DNA from 4 places in the Streptomyces coeruleofuscus genome. Region 1 is predicted to be linked to each of the others. Evidence: riboswitches for the same ligand, from Rfam matches in the RefSeq annotation. Region 1 holds a riboswitch; each other region holds the start of a gene.
The links. Region 1 has a riboswitch for cyclic di-AMP ahead of ABFX81_RS38180 (LysM peptidoglycan-binding domain-containing protein). Riboswitches for the same ligand answer to the same signal wherever they lie in the genome.

Region 1 (4,428 bases):
TGACGGCGCCCACGTAGACCTTGCCGTCGTCGGTGATCAGGGCGTTGATCAGGCGGGTCGAGAAGACCGTGCCCGAGCCGAACTTGCCGGTGACCTTGTCGCCGAGCGAGTCGATGAAGCCGCCGAACTCGCCGCCGGCCTTGCCCGAGGGCACGCCCTCGCCGCCGGTGTCGAAGGTGGCTATGGAGCTCCAGCCCTCGCCGATGGTCTTCATGCCGTCGAGGCCCTTGCCGAGGTCCTCCCCGGCCTTGGGGGCGTGCTCGCGCGGTCCGCCCTTCTCGAAGCCCTTGCCGAAGTCCTTGTCGGAGCCCTTGCCGGCGTCCTTCTCCTCGGTGACCTTCGCGCCCTTGGGCGGGGTGAAGTCGAAGGTGGACGCGGCCGGCTTGGCGAAGCTGACCTGGGTGAAGCCCGCGTCGACGACGGCGGCGCCGCCGCTCGCCGGTGTCAGCGTGAACTTCAGCGGCATGCCGGTCTCGGCGTCCACGGCCACGCTGACCGCGCCGACCGTCGAGCCGGACTGCTTCGGCTTGACGACCAGCTTGTAGGCGTCCCGGCCGGCGACCTGGGCGGTGCCGTCCACGCTCACGGATGTCGTGTCGTCGACGGCCTTCAGGGCCTCCTCGGCGAAGTCCTTCGGCGTGGCCGGCGGCTGCTCCTTCTCGTGCTCCGGGCTCTCGGAGGCGGTGCCGTGGTAGACCTCGTTCGACTTGCTGTCGTAGCCCCAGACGTCCTTGCCGTTGTGGACGAGGCTGTACTCGGCGGCGTTCTCCAGCAGGGACAGCTTCTGCTTGTCCGGGCCGTCGGCCGCGATGCGCAGGGTGTGCGTGCCGGAGGCCAGTTCCGTGAGCTTGGCCGTCGGGTCGGCGGAGGAGCCGCCCTCGCCCTGGCCCGCGGCGCCGGACATCAGGCTGCTCTCCAGGCCGCCGAGGTCCGGCAGGCCGAGGTCCGTGCTGATCTTCACCGTGCCGGACAGCTGCTGGACGTCCGACTTGGCGATCTTCTCGATGAGCTGCTGGGCGGTGATCTTCGGGAGGTCGGGGTCACCGGAGTCGGCGAGTGCGGGGACCAGCCCGATCGTCGCGGCCGCCACCCCCATCACCGTGACCGGGACGACGTACCGCGCGGCTTTGCGCCGCCCGGAGCGCCGCTCGTCGGCCTCCCCGCCGGTCGTGCTGTCGTCGGATGCGTACGGTGCCATGTGTGCCCTACCTCCGTGATCGGCGGCGGCTGTCCGTGTCGTCCACGCACTCGTCCCTGAGCCGCCATTCTCACCCGAACTGGTGAGGAGTGGTGTTTTCCGTGGTGTCCATCTGACCAAATCGGCCAGGGAGATACGTCAGACCCCGGGCTCAACTCCACGTACTGCTGCGGTATGACACGACAGGGCTGCTTCTCCCCCGACCCGTAGGGGTCGTGCAGGGAAGAAGGGCTAGCCGGCCCGGTGCACCACCGCGTCGGACAGCTCCACCAGCGCCGTCTTCGCGGTGCACTCGGGCAGCGGCGCCAGCGCCGAGCGGGCGTCCTGCGCGTAGCGGATCGTGTCCTGGCGGGCCTGTTCCAGCGCCGGGTGGGCGCGCAGCAGGCGCAGGGCCTCGGCGTGCCGGTCGTCGTCGGTGAGGTCGGAGTCCAGCAGCTCGCACAGGGCGACGTCGTCCGCGAGTCCGAGCCGGGCGGCGCGCTCGCGCAGCCGCAGCACCGGCAGCGTGGGGATGCCCTCGCGCAGGTCGGTGCCGGGGGTCTTGCCGGACTCGTGGGAGTCGGAGGCGATGTCCAGGACGTCGTCCGCGAGCTGGAAGGCGACACCGAGCCGCTCGCCGTACTGGGTGAGCACGTCCACGACCGTCTCGTCGGCGCCGGACATCATCGCGCCGAACCGGCACGACACCGCCACCAGGGAACCGGTCTTGCCGCCCAGCACGTCCAGGTAGTGCTCGACGGGGTCGCGGCCGTCCTGAGGGCCGGCCGTCTCCAGGATCTGCCCGGTCACCAGCCGCTCGAACGCCTCGGCCTGTACCCGCACCGCCTCCGGGCCGAGGTCGGCCAGGATGTGCGAGGCGCGGGCGAAGAGGAAGTCGCCGGTGAGGACCGCGACGGAGTTGCCCCAGCGGGCGTTCGCGCTCGCCACCCCGCGGCGCACGGCGGCCTCGTCCATCACGTCGTCGTGGTACAGCGTGGCAAGGTGGGTCAGCTCCACGACGACGGCCGACGGCACGATCCCGGGCGCGTACCGGTCGCCGAACTGGGCGGAGAGCATCACGAGCAGCGGACGGAACCGCTTGCCGCCGGCCCGGACCAGGTGCTGGGCGGCCTCCGTGATGAAGGGCACCTCACTCTTGGTGGCCTCGAGCAAGCCTTCCTCGACAGCCGCCATCCCGGCCTGGACATCGGCTTCCAGAGCCTGGTCCCGCACGCTCAGCCCGAACGGCCCGACGTCGGTCACGAGGGGTCTCCTGTCTGCTGGTGTCTGCCGGTGTGTCTGCTGGTGTGTGCCGGTGATTACGCGGTTTGTCGATAGGTCGCTGCCATCACTCGAGTCAGCGTATCCGGTCACGTTTCGATCACCGCCAGCACCCATGGTTACAGGCCGGGCGGTATCCGATCACGACCGCAATATTTTCGATCAGCTCATAAGAGCAGACATTTATCGACTTACCAGGAAGTACTGGGCTATGTGCGATTTGCCGTATTGAGTAAGCAAATTCCTCTTGGCGTGCATTGCCCCATGGACTTGTGATCAGTGAGTTGAATCACGTTATCCCCTGTGACGCCCCACTCCGGCACCAACCCGTACCTCCTTCCGCCGAACGTCAGTTGAGCCTTGGCTCCCGCAAAGGATCAAGCGGCTCATATCCCCCTGACCAAGGTCGACCGGCGCGACGTGTGACTCAGGTGCTTGTTCCCGACATGTGCTCTCGCATACGTTCCGGGCCTGTCCGGCGGACGCCGAATCCTGCCACCGCCCGGACTCCCCACACGAACCCACTCACTCACGCATGGCAGGAGCGGGGGACCCAGGTAAGTCGCCGGTCCGCACAGCGGAACGGCTCGGGGTGAAGCCGCCCACGGCATACAGCACCGTGGGCGGCCGGGCACCTCCCGGCCCGAACCCGACAGCTCACCTCGCAGGCGTCGGAGAGGAATATCGCCATGCCCCGAGGCAAGCACCGTCGCCCCAGAAACAACCAGCTCACCCGCCGTGCCGTGGCCGTCGGCACCGGCGGAGCGGCACTCACGCTCCCGCTGCTCGGCGCGACGCAGGCCAGCGCCGCCCAGCCGAGCCAGAGCGCACCCGCCGCCGCACAGTCCGTGCCGCAGGCGGCCCAGCCCGCCAAGTCCCTCACCTACACCGTGGCCAAGGGCGACTCGCTCTACCGCATCGCGGACAAGTACGACGTGTCGGGCGGCTGGAAGCAGCTCTACAAGGACAACCGCTCCACCGTCGGCGACGACCCGAAGCTGATCCACCCGGGTCTGAAGCTGAAGGTGAAGACGGCCGAGGCGGGCGCCGCGAAGAAGTCGGCGACCAAGTCCTCCGCCCCCGCCAAGCCCGCCGGTGGCGTCGCGAAGGCCACCCAGGCCTCCGCGAAGACCTACGCCGACAACCTGGACGGCTGGATCCGCGAGGCGCTGGACATCATGGCGCAGAAGGGGATCCCGGGTTCGTACGACGGCATCTACCGCAACGTCATGCGCGAGTCGTCGGGCAACCCCCAGGCCATCAACAACTGGGACTCGAACGCCGCCAAGGGCACCCCGTCCAAGGGTCTGCTCCAGACCATCGACCCGACCTTCCAGGCCTACCACGTGGACGGCACGTCGTGGGACCCGTACGACCCGGTCGCCAACATCACCGCGGCCTGCAACTACGCGGCCGCCCGCTACGGCTCGATCGACAACGTCAACGGCCCGTACTGAGCCGTCCGAGCCGTCCCGCCCAGCAGTCGTTCGAGGACGACGGCGATGCCGTCGTCCTCGTTCGACAGGGTGACCTCGTCGGCCACGGCCTTGAGTTCGGGATGGGCGTTGGCCATCGCCACCCCGTGAGCGGCCCAGTCGAACATCGGGATGTCGTTGGGCATGTCGCCGAAGGCGACGGTGTCCGCCGGCCGCAGCCCCAGGTGCTCGGCCGCCAGCGCCAGACCCGTCGCCTTGGTGACGCCGCACGGCTGGAGCTCGACCGTGCCGGGCCCCGACATCGTCACCGTCGCGAGTGAACCGACCACCGAGCGGGCCGTCGCCGCCAACTCGTCGTCCGTCAGGTACGGGTGGCGCAGCAGCACCTTGCTGATGGGCTCGCCCCACAGCTCGTCGCGCCGGTCGACCCGTACCGCGGGCAGGGTCGGGTGCGGCATGAGATAGCCCGGCTCGATGAGCGTGAGCCCGTCGACCCCGTCCTGGTCGACCGCGGCGTACACCTGCCCCACCTCG
Region 2 (4,428 bases), on a different contig from region 1:
CGCCGACAGCGAGGTCGAGCGGCTGGTCCGCAACCGCCTCGACGAGATCCCGCACGAGATGGCCAACCCCGGCCGCCGCGCCGCCAAGGAGCTCTCCAAGGAGCTGTTCCCGGCGGGCTCGCGCATGTCGCGGCCCCGCCAGGGCACCGAGGAGACGGTCGCCGCGATCGACTCCGGGGCCGTACGCGCCTTCTACGAGAGGCACGTCAGGCCCGCCACGGCCACCGCCGTGGTCGTCGGCGACCTCACCGGCATCGACCTCGACGCCCTGCTCGGCGACACGCTGGGCGCCTGGACCGGCTCTGCGGCCGAGCCGCGCCCGGTACCGCCGGTGACCGCCGACGACACGGGCCGCGTCGTCATCGTGGACCGTCCCGGCGCCGTCCAGACCCAGTTGCTGATCGGCCGGATCGGCCCGGACCGGCACGACCGCGTGTGGCCCGCGCAGGTGCTCGGCACGTACTGCCTGGGCGGCACCCTCACCTCCCGCCTGGACCGCGTGCTGCGCGAGGAGAAGGGCTACACCTACGGGGTGCGGGCCTTCGGCCAGGTCCTCAGGTCCGCCCCGGACGGGACCGGTGCCGCGATGCTCGCCATCAGCGGCTCCGTGGACACGCCCAACACCGGCCCCGCCCTCCAGGACCTCTGGACGGTGCTGCGCACCCTCGCCGCCGGGGGACTGACCGACGCCGAGCGGGACGTCGCCGTGCAGAACCTGGTCGGCGTGGCGCCGCTGAAGTACGAGACCGCGGCGGCCGTCGCGAGCACGCTGGCCGACCAGGTCGAGCAGCACCTGCCCGACGACTACCAGGCCACGCTGTACCGGCAGCTCGCCGCGACCGGCACCGTGGAGGCCACCGCGGCGGCCGTCAGCGCCTTCCCGGTGGACCGCCTGGTGACCGTCCTCGTCGGTGACGCGGCGCAGATCAAGGGCCCCGTCGAGGCCCTGGGCATCGGCGAAGTCTCGGTCGTCGCCGCCGAGTAGGAGCACGCGCGCGCAGGGGCCCTGGTTGTCTTCTAAGGCACCAGGGCTCCCTTATGCCCGAATTGGTGCGGAGGTTGCCTGTCTGCCCTGTGGGATGCGCTACAAAAACCGGGATTCGTTTGGGAATTGAAAGTGGCCCCGCTTAGGTTCGTCCGGGCTGTTCGTCAGGCAGTGCGCCGCACCCGCGGCACCGGACAGTCATCGCCGAGTCCCCGTACGGCGCGAGCCAGGGGAGCCGGGGACCCAACGCAGTCCCTGGGGTGAATCGGACGCCCGCGCGAGCCGCGAGGGGGTCCGTAGGAGACCTTCCTGCTCCGAACCCGTCAGCTAACCCGGTAGGCGAGAAGGAAGGAAAGGACCAGCCACTCCATGGCGTTCACCCGCGCCACCGGGAAGCATCGTCGTCCCAGCCGTATGCAGCGCGGCACGGCCCGCGCCGCGGGCGTCGCGGCCCTCGCCACCACCGGCGTCATCGGCACCGTGGCCGCCCCGGCCTTCGCCGCCGAGCCCGCCGTCGAGCAGACCGGTCTCACCCCCGTCGTCACCATGGGCGACACCGTGGCCGAGCAGATCGACGCTCAGGCCGTCGCCCAGAAGCAGGCCGCCGAGGAGGCCGCCGCCAAGAAGAAGGCCGAGGAGGCCGCCCGCGAGCGGGCCGCCGAGGCGGCCAAGGAGGCCAAGGAGGCGGCCGAGAAGGCCCGTGAGGCCAAGGAGCGCGCCGCCCGCGAGGCCGAGCGCAAGCGTCTCAACACCTTCGTGTCCCCGATCTCCGGCTCCTACGTCTCCACCGGCTACAAGGCCGGCGGCGCCGTCTGGTCCTCCGGCAGCCACACCGGCGTCGACTTCCACGCCGCCAGCGGCACCTCCGTCCACTCCGTGGGCATGGGCACGGTCGTCGAGGCCGGCTGGGGCGGTTCCTACGGCAATCAAGTAGTGATCAAGATGAACGACGGGACGTACACCCAGTACGGCCACCTGTCGTCCATCGGTGTCTCGGTGGGCCAGCAGGTCACTCCGGGGCAGCAGATCGGCCTGTCCGGCGCGACCGGCAACGTCACCGGTGCGCACCTGCACTTCGAGGCCCGTACGAGCCCCGAGTACGGCTCCGACATCGACCCCGTCGCCTACCTCCGCTCGCACGGCGTGAACGTCTGACGGCGTACCACCCCGTTACCCGAGGCCCCGGCTCCCGAGCCGGGGCTTTCGCCGTTTGTGACGTCCGACTGTCCAAAAAATAACCATGGATTCCGGTCCGCCGTCGGAAATTCCGGCTCATTGCAATAGAGTCACGGAACACGCGTCACTCCTCGACGTTTCACGGGGATTAAACGGAGGTCGGTCATGCGTATTCCCGCGCACTCGGTGTGCACGGCCATCCGGGACGACATCGTCGCGGGTGTCTACGAGCGCGGCAGCCGGCTGACCGAGGAACTCCTCGCCCGCCGCTACGGTGTCTCGCGCGTCCCCGTCCGGGAGGCCTTGCGCACCCTGGAGGCCGAGGGCTTCGTGGTGACCCGGCGGCACGCGGGCGCGTGCGTCGCCGAACCCACCGAGCAGGAGGCCGCCGACCTGCTGGAGATGCGGACGCTGCTGGAGCCGCTCGGCGCCGCCCGCGCCGCCCAGCGCCGCACCGAGGCCCATCTGAAGGTCCTGCGTGGCCTGGTCAGGCTCGGCCAGGAGCGCGCCCGCCGGGGCAACAGCGACGACCTGCGCTCCCTGGGCGGCTGGTTCCACGAGACGCTCGCGCAGGCCTCCGGCAGCCCCGCGCTGACCTCGACGCTCACCCAGCTCCGCCACAAGATCGCCTGGATGTACACCGTCGAGGCGTCGGCCGGTCCCGTGGAGTCCTGGACCGAGCACGGCGCGATCGTGGACGCGGTGGCGCGCGGTGACAGCGAGCGCGCGCGGGCGGTCACGGCGCTGCACGCCGAGCGCGCGACGGGTGCGCACCGGCTGCGTTTCGGCTCCGCCGGGGAGCGGGCCGAGCGTGTGAGGAACTCGCAACATCCCGTAAACACGGCGAGCCTGCGGCATTAACACGAGAGCCGTATACAAAGAGCAGCTAATTCGCGGGGGATTATTTCTGCTGCCCGTGAACGAGAATTCGACGACCCGCGACCGGAAATGGCGAAGGGCTCGCCCGAGAAATTCGGACGAGCCCTTCAGTGGTGCACCGGATCAGGTGCGGAAGAAAGCTCAGACGGTCTCGGGCAGTTCTTCGAGACCCTCGGAGACCAGCTTCGCCAGCCGGTCCAGGGCGGCGTCCGCGCCCTCGGCGTCGGAGGCGAGGACGATCTCCTCGCCCCCCTGGGCGCCGAGGCCGAGGACGGCCAGCATGGAGGCCGCGTTGACGGGGTTGCCGTCTGCCTTGGCGATCGTCACCGGGACGCCTGCGGCCGTGGCGGCTCGGACGAAGATGGAGGCGGGGCGGGCGTGGAGGCCCTCGGCCCAGCCGACGTTGACGCGGCGCTCAGCCATGTGTTGCTGCCCTTCGGTTTTCAGGGTTGTCTAGACCAGTTTCCCATACGTGAAGCTGCACCGGAGCGGTCCTGATGTCCCGCCCCGGGGTGCCGTCGGATCGCGGCCTCGACCCGACTGACGCCCTCCACAGACTGCCTCGCGCCGCTGTCGGACGCTAGCCGTACTCTGGGGCCCATGCAGACCTCGCCGGACCGGCACGAGTATCCCGCCCACTGGGAAGCCGACGTGGTGCTGCGCGACGGTGGTACCGCGCGCATCCGGCCCATCACCGTTGATGACGCCGAGCGCCTGGTCAGCTTCTACGAGCAGGTCTCCGACGAGTCGAAGTACTACCGCTTCTTCGCGCCGTACCCTCGCCTGTCCGCCAAGGACGTCCACCGCTTCACGCACCACGACTTTGTGGACCGGGTGGGACTCGCGGCCACGGTGGGCGGCGAGTTCATCGCCACCGTACGCTACGACCGGATCGGCTCGGACGGAACGCCCGCGTCCGCACCCGCCGACGAGGCCGAGGTCGCCTTCCTCGTACAGGACGCCCACCAGGGCCGCGGGGTCGCCTCCGCCCTGCTGGAACACATCGGCGCCGTCGCCCGCGAGCGCGGCATCCGCCGCTTCGCCGCCGAGGTCCTGCCCGCCAACACCAAGATGATCAAGGTGTTCACGGACGCCGGGTACACCCAGAAACGCAGCTTCGAGGACGGCGTCGTCCGTCTGGAGTTCGACCTCGAACCCACCGACCGCTCCCTCGCCGTGCAGTACGCGCGCGAGCACCGCGCCGAGGCGCGGTCCGTGCAGCGGCTGCTCGCGCCCGGCTCGGTCGCCGTCATCGGCGCCGGGCGCACGCCCGGCGGCGTCGGCCGGAGCGTCCTGGCCAACATCCGCGACGCCGGGTTCACCGGCCGTCTGTACGCCGTGAACAAGGCCCTCCCCGAGGAGCAGAAGGATCTCGACGGGGTGCCCGC
Region 3 (4,428 bases), on a different contig from region 1:
GTCGCGCTCGACACCGACGCCACCGAGGAGCGCGGCGAGGTCTACGGATGCGCCCTGGGCTGGTCCGGGTCCTGGCGGATCGCCGTGGCCCGACTCCCGGACGCGCGCGTGCAGATCACCGGCGGGGCCGGGTACGACGACTCGGGCCTGCTGATGCTCGGCACGGGGGAGTCGTACACGACTCCCGTCTTCGCCGGGCTCTGGACCGACGGCGGCTTCGGCGGGGCGAGCCGCGCCTGGCACGCCTACCAGCGGGCGCACGTGATCCCGGACGCCGGCCGGGACCGGCCGGTCCTGTTCAACTCCTGGGAGGCCACCGAGTTCGACATCTCCGAGGAGCAGCAGCGGGCGCTCGCCGAGCGGGCCGCCGCCATGGGCGTCGAGCTGTTCGTGGTCGACGACGGCTGGTTCGGGGCGCGTACGAGTGACCGGGCCGGGCTCGGTGACTGGACTCCCAACCCGGACCGCTTCCCGGGCGGCCTCAAGCCGCTCGCCGACCACGTGCACGGCCTCGGCATGCAGTTCGGGATCTGGGTCGAGCCGGAGATGGTCAACGCCGACAGCGACCTGTACCGCGCGCACCCGGACTGGGTGCAGTACCAACCGGGACGAAAGCGGACGGAGTTCCGCAATCAGCTCGTACTGAACCTCGCCCGCGCGGACGTCCAGGAGTACCTCTGGCACCAGCTCGACGGGCTCCTCTCCAGCGCCCCGATCGACTACGTCAAGTGGGACTTCAACCGCTGCTTCACCGACGCCGGCTGGCCGGACGACCCCTACCCGCAGCGGCTGTGGGTCGACCACGTCCATGCCTTGTACGCCCTGCTGGACCGGCTGCGGGCCGCTCACCCCGGGGTGGCCTTCGAGTCCTGCTCGGGCGGCGGCGGCCGGATCGACCTCGGTGTGCTGAGCCGCACGGACCAGGTGTGGACCTCGGACAACACCGACCCGCTCGACCGGCTCGCCATCCAGCACGGCTTCAGCCAGATCCATCCGGCCCGGGTCATGGCCGCCTGGGTCACCGACAGTCCGAACGCCATGCTCAACCAGCGCGCCAGTTCCCTGCGGTTCCGGTTCGTCAGTGCCATGGCCGGGGTGCTCGGGGTCGGCGGCGACCTCACGAAGTGGACGGGGGAGGAACTCGCCGAGGCGCGGGACTGGGTGGCGCTCTACAAGGAGATCCGGCCCGTGGTGCAGCGCGGCGACCAGTACCGGCTGCGACCGCCGGAGGGCGGCCTGAGCGCCGTGCAGTACACCCTCGGCGGCGAGACCGTCGTCCTGGCCTGGCTCCAGGCGCAGCGCTACGGCGAGCCCGTACCGGCGCTCCGGCTGCGGGGCCTCGACCCCACGGCATCGTACGAATGCCTTAAAACGGGCGAAGTTCACCGAGGTGCCGTACTGCTCCATCACGGGCTGCGGGTCGGTCTGCGCGGGGATCTGGACGCCACCGTCGTCCGGCTTAAGCGTAAGTAGCCGTTCTGTCCGAATAGGGAGTTCTTCGGTTATTTCGACATAACGTGCCCCGATCGTAAAGGAGACGAGGTCGGGGTGCGTGAGCATCGTCATATTCGTGACGATGTGTTGTTGCCATGTACACGTAATTCTGGCGATATTCAGGGGTATTGAGGAAAGCGGGAGATCGCTAATCCACGCTCCGTCACGGAAAATGTGCCGGTGCGTCAAGAAAAACGCCGTCACAGGCAACCGGGAACTTGTCCCTTTGCGTCTTGGTCGCTTACGTTCCACCCCAATCCGGACGGACGCCTAATCCTGCCGCCGCCCGGAGCCCCACACACTGACCCGACGTACGGCAGGAGCGGGGGACCCACAGGTAAGACGCCTGTTCCGGTTCCCGGAACGGCTTGGGGTTAAGCCGCGCCTCGGCGCGGCCGGGCATCTCCAGCCCGAACCCGACAGCTCACCTCGCAGGCGACGGAGAGGAATTCGCCATGCCCGCGAAGGGTAAGCACCGCCGCCCGAAGACCCAGCGCTTCACCCGCTCCATCGCCGTCGCCGGAACCGGCGGAGCCGCTCTCGCCCTTCCGCTCATGGGCGCCGGCGGCGCCCACGCCGCCACCCCGCAGTCGGCTGCGGAAAAGACCGTCCAGTCCGCTCCGGCCGCCGAGAAGAAGGCCGCCGAAAAGGCCACGGGCGCCCGGACGTACACCGTGCAGTCCGGTGACTATCTCGCGAAGATCGCCGACGAGCAGAACGTCGACGGGGGCTGGAAGAAGCTCTACACGGACAACCGTGACGCCGTCGGCGACGACCCGTCGCTGATCCACCCGGGCCTGAAGCTGTCGATCGGCAAGAAGGCGGCGGGCGAGTCCAAGGCCCCGGCCCCGTCCTCGCCGAAGTCCTCGGCCTCCAAGTCCTCGAAGTCCTCGGCTGCCAAGCCCTCGGCTCCGAAGTCGTCCGCCTCCGAGTCGCCCTCGAAGCCGGCCGCCGCCAAGCCGGCCGCCGCGACCTCCAGCGGCTACAGCGCCCCGGTGGACGGTGCCACCGTCGGCACCCCGTACCGGATGTCCGGCAGCATGTGGTCCAGCGGCTACCACACCGGTGTCGACTTCGTCGTCCCGACGGGCACCTCGCTCAAGGCCGTCGGCGCCGGCACGGTCGTCTCCGCCGGCTGGGGCGGCGCGTACGGCAACCAGGTCGTCATCAAGCTCAACGACGGCAGCTACGCGCAGTACGCCCACCTGTCCTCGCTCTCCGTCTCGGCGGGCCAGACCGTGAGCGCGGGCCAGCAGGTCGGCCTCTCCGGTGCCACCGGCAACGTGACCGGACCGCACCTGCACTTCGAGATCCGCACCACGCCGGACTACGGCTCGGACGTGGACCCGGTCGCCTACCTGCGCTCGCACGGCGTCTCCGTCGGCTGACCGACCGCACGACCACCCGCCTGACACGCAACCGTCGGCCGGACCCCGATCCCCGGGTCCGGCCTTCGGTGTGTGCGGGCCCGATGTGATCGGTCGCGCCCAAGGGATCGACAGCGGGCGGCAGTTGGGACACAGTGATCCAGTCCGGAGCGCAAGCGCTTTCTAGAGCCTTCCAGGCGGATCACCGAGGAGACGTGTCCCGTGCCGACCACTCGCAGAGCGTTCGCAGCCCTGGCAGCCGGAGCCGGCCTGGTGGCCCTCGTCCCGACGGGCGCCGCCCATGCCGCGCCCCGGCACCGCCGCCTCATCGCCCACGACGACTTCTGCCACGGCCTCTCCCAGTGGGCGACCGAACTCCAGGACGGCGGGACCGTGACCGCCTCTCGCGGCGTCCTGGAGATCGACGTACCGAGCGGGGCGACCGTGTGGTTCAGGCGGCGGCTCGACGGGCCGTACGTCCTCGAGTACACCGCCACGCCGGTCTCCGAGGGCGGGGTCAACGACCGTGTCTCGGACCTCAACAACTTCTGGAACGCGACCGACGTCCGCTCCCCGGGCGATCTCTTCGCCACGCCGCGCGGTGGGGCGCTGGCGGAGTACGACCACCTGACGACGTACTACGCGGGCTACGGCGCGAACTACAACACCACGACCCGGCTGCGGCGGTACGTCGGCGAGCCCGGCGTGCGGCCCTTGGTCTACGACTACACCGAGCCGCTGCTGGTCCCCAACGAGCCCCACCGGGTCCGGATCGTCTCCGACGGCTCGACGGTCAGGTGGTGGAACAACGGGCGCCTCGTCTTCGACTACACGGACCCGCAGCCGTACACCCGCGGGCACTTCGCCTTCCGGACCGTGTGGAGCCACTTCCGGATCACGGGCTTCCGGGTATGGCGCCTGACCCCCCAACATCGCTGACGGGTGACGTATTCCGGAGTTGGCGAACACTTGGGAAGTGGCTTATCTCACCGCCCGTCAACCCCTGCCTACGGTCGCGTAGGTCACATTAGAGGGTGAATCATGAGCGGCTGTGGCAGACGATTCGAAGAGTGACAGCAGAGCAGTGATCGGGTCGTACGTGGCGGTGGGGGACAGCTTCACCGAGGGCGTCGGTGATCCCGGCCCCGACGGGGCGTTCGTCGGCTGGGCCGACCGGTTCGCCGTCCTGCTCGCCGACCGCCGGCCCGAAGGCGACTTCCAGTACACCAACCTCGCGGTGCGCGGGAAGCTCCTCGACCAGATCGTGGCGGACCAGGTTCCGCGGGCCGTCGAAATGGCCCCGGACCTCGTCTCCTTCTGCGCCGGGGGCAACGACATCCTCCGTCCCGGAACCGACCCGGACGAGGTGGCCGAGCGGTTCGAGCGGGCCCTCGTGCGGCTCACCGCCGTGGCCGGCACGGTGATGGTGACGACCGGGTTCGACACCCGTGGGATGCCCGTGCTCAAGCACCTGCGCGGCAAGATCGCGACGTACAACGGGCATGTCCGGGCCATCGCCGACCGGTACGGCTGCCCCGTCCTCGACCTGTGGTCCCTGCGCAGTGTC
Region 4 (4,428 bases), on a different contig from region 1:
ATACGCGCGTACGTCCCCGGACACGGTACGGGACCGAGTACGGGGACGTACGTACGACGCTGCTACTTACGGGCCAGGTCAGCCCTTGAAGCGCGGGAAGGCCGAGCGGCCGGCGTACACCGCCGCGTCGTCGAGGATCTCCTCGATGCGCAGGAGCTGGTTGTACTTGGCGACGCGCTCGGAGCGGGCCGGGGCGCCGGTCTTGATCTGGCCGCAGTTGGTGGCGACGGCCAGGTCGGCGATGGTGACGTCCTCGGTCTCGCCGGAGCGGTGGGACATCATGCACTTGAAGCCGCTGCGCTGGGCCAGCTCGACGGCGTCCAGGGTCTCGGTGAGCGAACCGATCTGGTTGACCTTGACCAGGAGCGCGTTGGCCGCGCCCTCCTCGATGCCGCGGGCCAGGCGCTCGGGGTTGGTGACGAACAGGTCGTCGCCGACGAGCTGGACCTTGTCACCGAGCTTGTCGGTGATGGTCTTCCAGCCCTCCCAGTCGTCCTCGAACAGCGGGTCCTCGATGGAGACGAGCGGGTACGCGTCGACGAGCTCCGCGTAGTACTCGGTCATCTCGGCCGCCGAGCGCTCCTTGCCCTCGAAGGTGTAGACGCCGTCCTTGTAGAACTCGGACGCGGCCACGTCGAGGGCCAGGGCGATCTGCTCGCCGGGGGTGTAGCCGGCCTCGTTGATCGCCTCGAGGATGAGGTCGAGGGCCTCGCGGTTGGAGCCGAGGTTCGGGGCGAAGCCGCCCTCGTCGCCGAGGCCGGTGGCCAGGCCCTTCGACTTCAGGACCTTCTTCAGCGTGTGGTAGACCTCGGCGCCCCAGCGCAGGGCCTCGGAGAAGGACTCCGCGCCGATCGGAGCGATCATGAACTCCTGGATGTCCACGTTGGAGTCGGCGTGCGAGCCGCCGTTCAGGATGTTCATCATCGGCACGGGCAGCAGGTGCGCGTTCGGGCCGCCCAGGTAGCGGAACAGCGGAAGGTCGCTGGCCTCGGAGGCGGCGTGGGCGACGGCGAGGGAGACGCCGAGGATGGCGTTGGCGCCGAGGGAGCCCTTGTTGTCGGTGGCGTCCAGGTCGAACATGGCCTGGTCGATCAGGCGCTGCTCGGTGGCGTCGTAGCCGACCAGCTCCGGGCCGATCTGCTCGATGACCGCGAGGACGGCCTTCTCCACACCCTTGCCGAGGTAGCGGTTCGAGTCGCCGTCGCGCAGCTCGATGGCCTCGAAGGCGCCCGTGGAGGCGCCGGACGGGACGGCGGCACGACCGGTGCTGCCGTCGTCGAGGCCGACCTCGACCTCGACCGTGGGGTTGCCTCGGGAGTCCAGGATTTCCCGGGCTACGACGACGTCGATGGACGGCACGAGCATCTCCTTCTTGATGTGACGCGGGTACGCGGGCCGCTCGGGCCCTGCGCGGTGCGGGCCGTGGTGGCTCGCGACATGAGCCTAACCGGCTCCGAGCGATCGGCCACCGGGTCGCCCACCCCATGGACAGAACCGAGAGTAAATTGTTTCCGAACGGAACAAAGCCGGATCGCAAAGACCGGCAGAAAAAACCCCGCCCCGGTGCGTACGGGGGAAGACGCACCGGAGCGGGGAGCCCGTGGGGACGGGGGCGGGCCGCTGCTTACTTCAGGTGCAGCTGCTGGCCCGGGTAGATGAGGTTGGCGTCCTGGACGATGTCCTTGTTCAGCTCGAACAGCTTCTCCCAGCCGCCCTCGACCTTGCGCTCGGTCGCGATGGAGCTGAGGGTGTCGCCCTTGACCACCTTGTACTCGCCGTCGCCCTTCTTGACCTTCTTGCCGGTCGGGGTGGTGACGGTCTTCTGGGTCTTCTGGGTCTGGGCCGGGCGCTCGTCGGAGCGGGAGGCCGGCTGCTGCTCGGTCTGGCGGGTCTCGGTGGAGCCGCTGCTCTGCTCGGCGCCGCCGCTGTAGCCGGCGCTCGACAGGCCCTTGCCGCAGACCGGCCAGGCGCCCTTGCCCTGGCCCGCGAGGACCTTCTCGGCGATCTCGATCTGCTGCTCCTTGGTCGCCTGGTCGGCGGTGGAGGCGTACTTGGTGCCGCCGTAGCCGGACCAGGTGGAGGCGGAGAACTGCAGACCGCCGTAGTAGCCGTTGCCGGTGTTGATGGACCAGTTGCCGCCGGACTCGCACTGGGCGACGGCGTCCCACTCGGAGGCGGTGGCGGCGGAGGCGTTGCCGGCCGCCATCAGCGGGGCGGCGACGGCGGCACCGGTGACACCGGCGATGGCGATGACCCGAGAGGCCTTGGACGGACGGCGGTGCGTGCCCTTGCCGGAAAACAGCATGGAGAGATCCCCTCACCGACGCCTGCGAGGTGAGCTGTCGGGTTCGGGCCGGTTGAGTTGCCCGGCCGCGTCCCTCCCGGGACGCGGCTTCACCCCAAGCCGGACCTGCCGTCGAGTTGCCTCAACCGCCGGGCCCGGCACTTACCTTGGGTCCCCCGCTCCTGCCTACGGCGCTTGACGCGACGACTGTTCCCGTGCGGCCGCTGGCAGGATTCGGCGTTGCGGCAGCCGGAGCTCGTGGTGACGAGCGGTCATGACCGTAGACATGCGAGTCGCGGAATTTCAAAGACGATCAGGGCTTCTGAGATCTATCTCTCACCGGGCTTATACGGGACATTCGGTGCGAACCGCAGCGTGAACTCGCACGGTTTAGGGGTGACTTCCGCCGCCGTTTCCGTACTGCCCCACCAGCTACTCGTCGTCCGCTTCGACCCGTACCGCCAGCTTCTGACCGGGGCGGATGAGGTTCGGGTCGACGCCGACGGCCGCCTCGTTGCCGACGTAGAGCGCGTGCCATCCGCCGCTGAGGTCAAGGGAGTCGGCGATGGACCAGAGGCTGTCGCCGGGACGGACGACGTAGGAGCCGTCCGTCGCCTCGCGCGAGGCTTCGTCGCCGCGCGAGGCGTGCCGGCCCGCGGCCCCGGACGGACGGCCGTCCTCGGCCGCGGTGTCCTCGTCGGCACTGGGGCCGCGATGACGGCCGGAGCCGGTGTCGGTGAGGCCCGAAGAGTCGTCGTTCTGCGGCGATTTGTCAGACTTGTCACTCTCGGGTTCGGCCGAGGGAGAGCTGTCGGACTCCTGGTCCTGTGACTGGTCCTGCGTCGAGGAATCGGCGGAATCAGACGACTTGTCGGACTTGGCGGTTTCGTCCTCCGAGGTCGACGGCGCGTCAGGCGACGGCGACGCGGACGGAGAGGACGAAGGAGACGACTCGGAGGAGTCGAGCAGCCCGGGCGAGTCCGTTGCGGCGGACGAGCCGGACGTGTCCGAGTCCTTGTCCTGCTGGAGACCCGAGAGCAGCCCGCAGGTGCGCCACGCGCCGACCCCCTGGTCGGCGAGGATTCTCTCGGCCACGGCTATCTGCTGGGAACGGCTGGCCAGGTCGGCACTCGGGGCGTAGTCGAGGCCGCCGTGGTTCTCCCAGTCCTCCTGGGACAACTGGAGGCCGCCGAAGTATCCGTTGCCGGTGTTCTGGCTCCAGGCGCCGCCGGTCTCGCAGTCCGCGACCCGGTCCCAGGTCGTGCCGTCGGCCGCGCTGGCGCCGGAGGCTCCGAGGAGCGGGATCGCGATGGCGGAGCCGGTCACTCCTGCCGCGACGAGGAGAGCCGGAGCCTGGCGGGGGCGACGGTGCCGACCGTTCCCGGAGAGCATACGGAGACCTTTCGCGAGACAGCAGTGACCGGCGCGGCGCAGGGTCCCCCGGGCCGCGCTGATGATGGGTGAACGTATCGGCAGACGATCACTTGTCACAAGTTCATGCCGCGCAGATCACGTGAAGATCACATTCCTGACGGCGTGTCACCTTGGGGTCGGCGTGAACTCCACCGGCAGGGTGCGCAGCCCGCGCATGATGAGGCCGCCGCGCCATCTCAGCTCGGCCGGGTCCGCGGCGAGCCGCAGGTCCGGGAGGCGGGTGAGGAGCGCGGCGAGGGCGGCCTGGCCCTCCAGGCGGGCGAGCGGGGCGCCGAGACAGTAGTGGATGCCGTGGCCGTAACCGAGGTGCTGGTTGTCGCGGCGGGCGAGGTCGAGCACGTCCGGATCGTCGAACCGCTCCGGGTCCCGGTCCGCGGCGGCCAGGACGACGAGGACCGGGTCTCCGGGCGCGATCCGCTGCCCGCCGATGGTGAGCGGCTGCGTGGCGAACCGCCAGGTGGCGAGTTCGACGGGCCCGTCGTAGCGCAGGAGCTCCTCGACGCCGGTCTCCAGGAGGCCGGTCTCCCCGGCGGCGAGGGACGCCTGGAGTCGCGCGCGCTGCTCGGGGTGGGTGAGCAGGGCGTAGGTGCCGTTGCCGATCAGGTTCACGGTCGTCTCGAAGCCGGCGAACAGCAGGATGAAGGCCATGGCCGCGGCCTCGTTCTCGGTGAGGTGCTCACCGTGGTCGGAGGCGCGGATGAGCCCGGAGA

Region 2: linked by a shared signal. The riboswitch ahead of ABFX81_RS00485 (peptidoglycan DD-metalloendopeptidase family protein) and the one ahead of ABFX81_RS38180 (LysM peptidoglycan-binding domain-containing protein) in region 1 are both predicted to bind cyclic di-AMP.
Region 3: linked by a shared signal. The riboswitch ahead of ABFX81_RS05090 (peptidoglycan DD-metalloendopeptidase family protein) and the one ahead of ABFX81_RS38180 (LysM peptidoglycan-binding domain-containing protein) in region 1 are both predicted to bind cyclic di-AMP.
Region 4: linked by a shared signal. The riboswitch ahead of ABFX81_RS23625 (transglycosylase family protein) and the one ahead of ABFX81_RS38180 (LysM peptidoglycan-binding domain-containing protein) in region 1 are both predicted to bind cyclic di-AMP.

Annotation. Positions count from the first base shown of each region.
Region 1 covers NZ_BAAASE010000015.1:13,140-17,567, forward strand. Annotated here, with positions in the region: gene ABFX81_RS38170 (outer membrane lipoprotein carrier protein LolA) at 1-1,198, opposite strand, end outside; gene ABFX81_RS38175 (polyprenyl synthetase family protein) at 1,430-2,440, opposite strand; cyclic di-AMP (ydaO/yuaA leader) riboswitch at 2,971-3,144, shown strand; gene ABFX81_RS38180 (LysM peptidoglycan-binding domain-containing protein) at 3,148-3,915, shown strand; gene ABFX81_RS38185 (Cof-type HAD-IIB family hydrolase) at 3,879-4,428, opposite strand, start outside.
Region 2 covers NZ_BAAASE010000001.1:116,892-121,319, forward strand. Annotated here, with positions in the region: gene ABFX81_RS00480 (M16 family metallopeptidase) at 1-985, shown strand, start outside; cyclic di-AMP (ydaO/yuaA leader) riboswitch at 1,178-1,341, shown strand; gene ABFX81_RS00485 (peptidoglycan DD-metalloendopeptidase family protein) at 1,355-2,140, shown strand; gene ABFX81_RS00490 (GntR family transcriptional regulator) at 2,327-3,022, shown strand; gene ABFX81_RS00495 (HPr family phosphocarrier protein) at 3,182-3,463, opposite strand; gene ABFX81_RS00500 (bifunctional acetate--CoA ligase family protein/GNAT family N-acetyltransferase) at 3,641-4,428, shown strand, end outside.
Region 3 covers NZ_BAAASE010000001.1:1,170,991-1,175,418, forward strand. Annotated here, with positions in the region: gene ABFX81_RS05085 (alpha-galactosidase) at 1-1,473, shown strand, start outside; cyclic di-AMP (ydaO/yuaA leader) riboswitch at 1,791-1,945, shown strand; gene ABFX81_RS05090 (peptidoglycan DD-metalloendopeptidase family protein) at 1,950-2,882, shown strand; gene ABFX81_RS05095 (DUF6250 domain-containing protein) at 3,084-3,800, shown strand; gene ABFX81_RS05100 (GDSL-type esterase/lipase family protein) at 3,946-4,428, shown strand, end outside.
Region 4 covers NZ_BAAASE010000006.1:35,508-39,935, forward strand. Annotated here, with positions in the region: gene eno (phosphopyruvate hydratase) at 79-1,359, opposite strand; gene ABFX81_RS23625 (transglycosylase family protein) at 1,625-2,305, opposite strand; cyclic di-AMP (ydaO/yuaA leader) riboswitch at 2,310-2,488, opposite strand; gene ABFX81_RS23630 (transglycosylase family protein) at 2,717-3,676, opposite strand; gene ABFX81_RS23635 (cytochrome P450) at 3,824-4,428, opposite strand, start outside.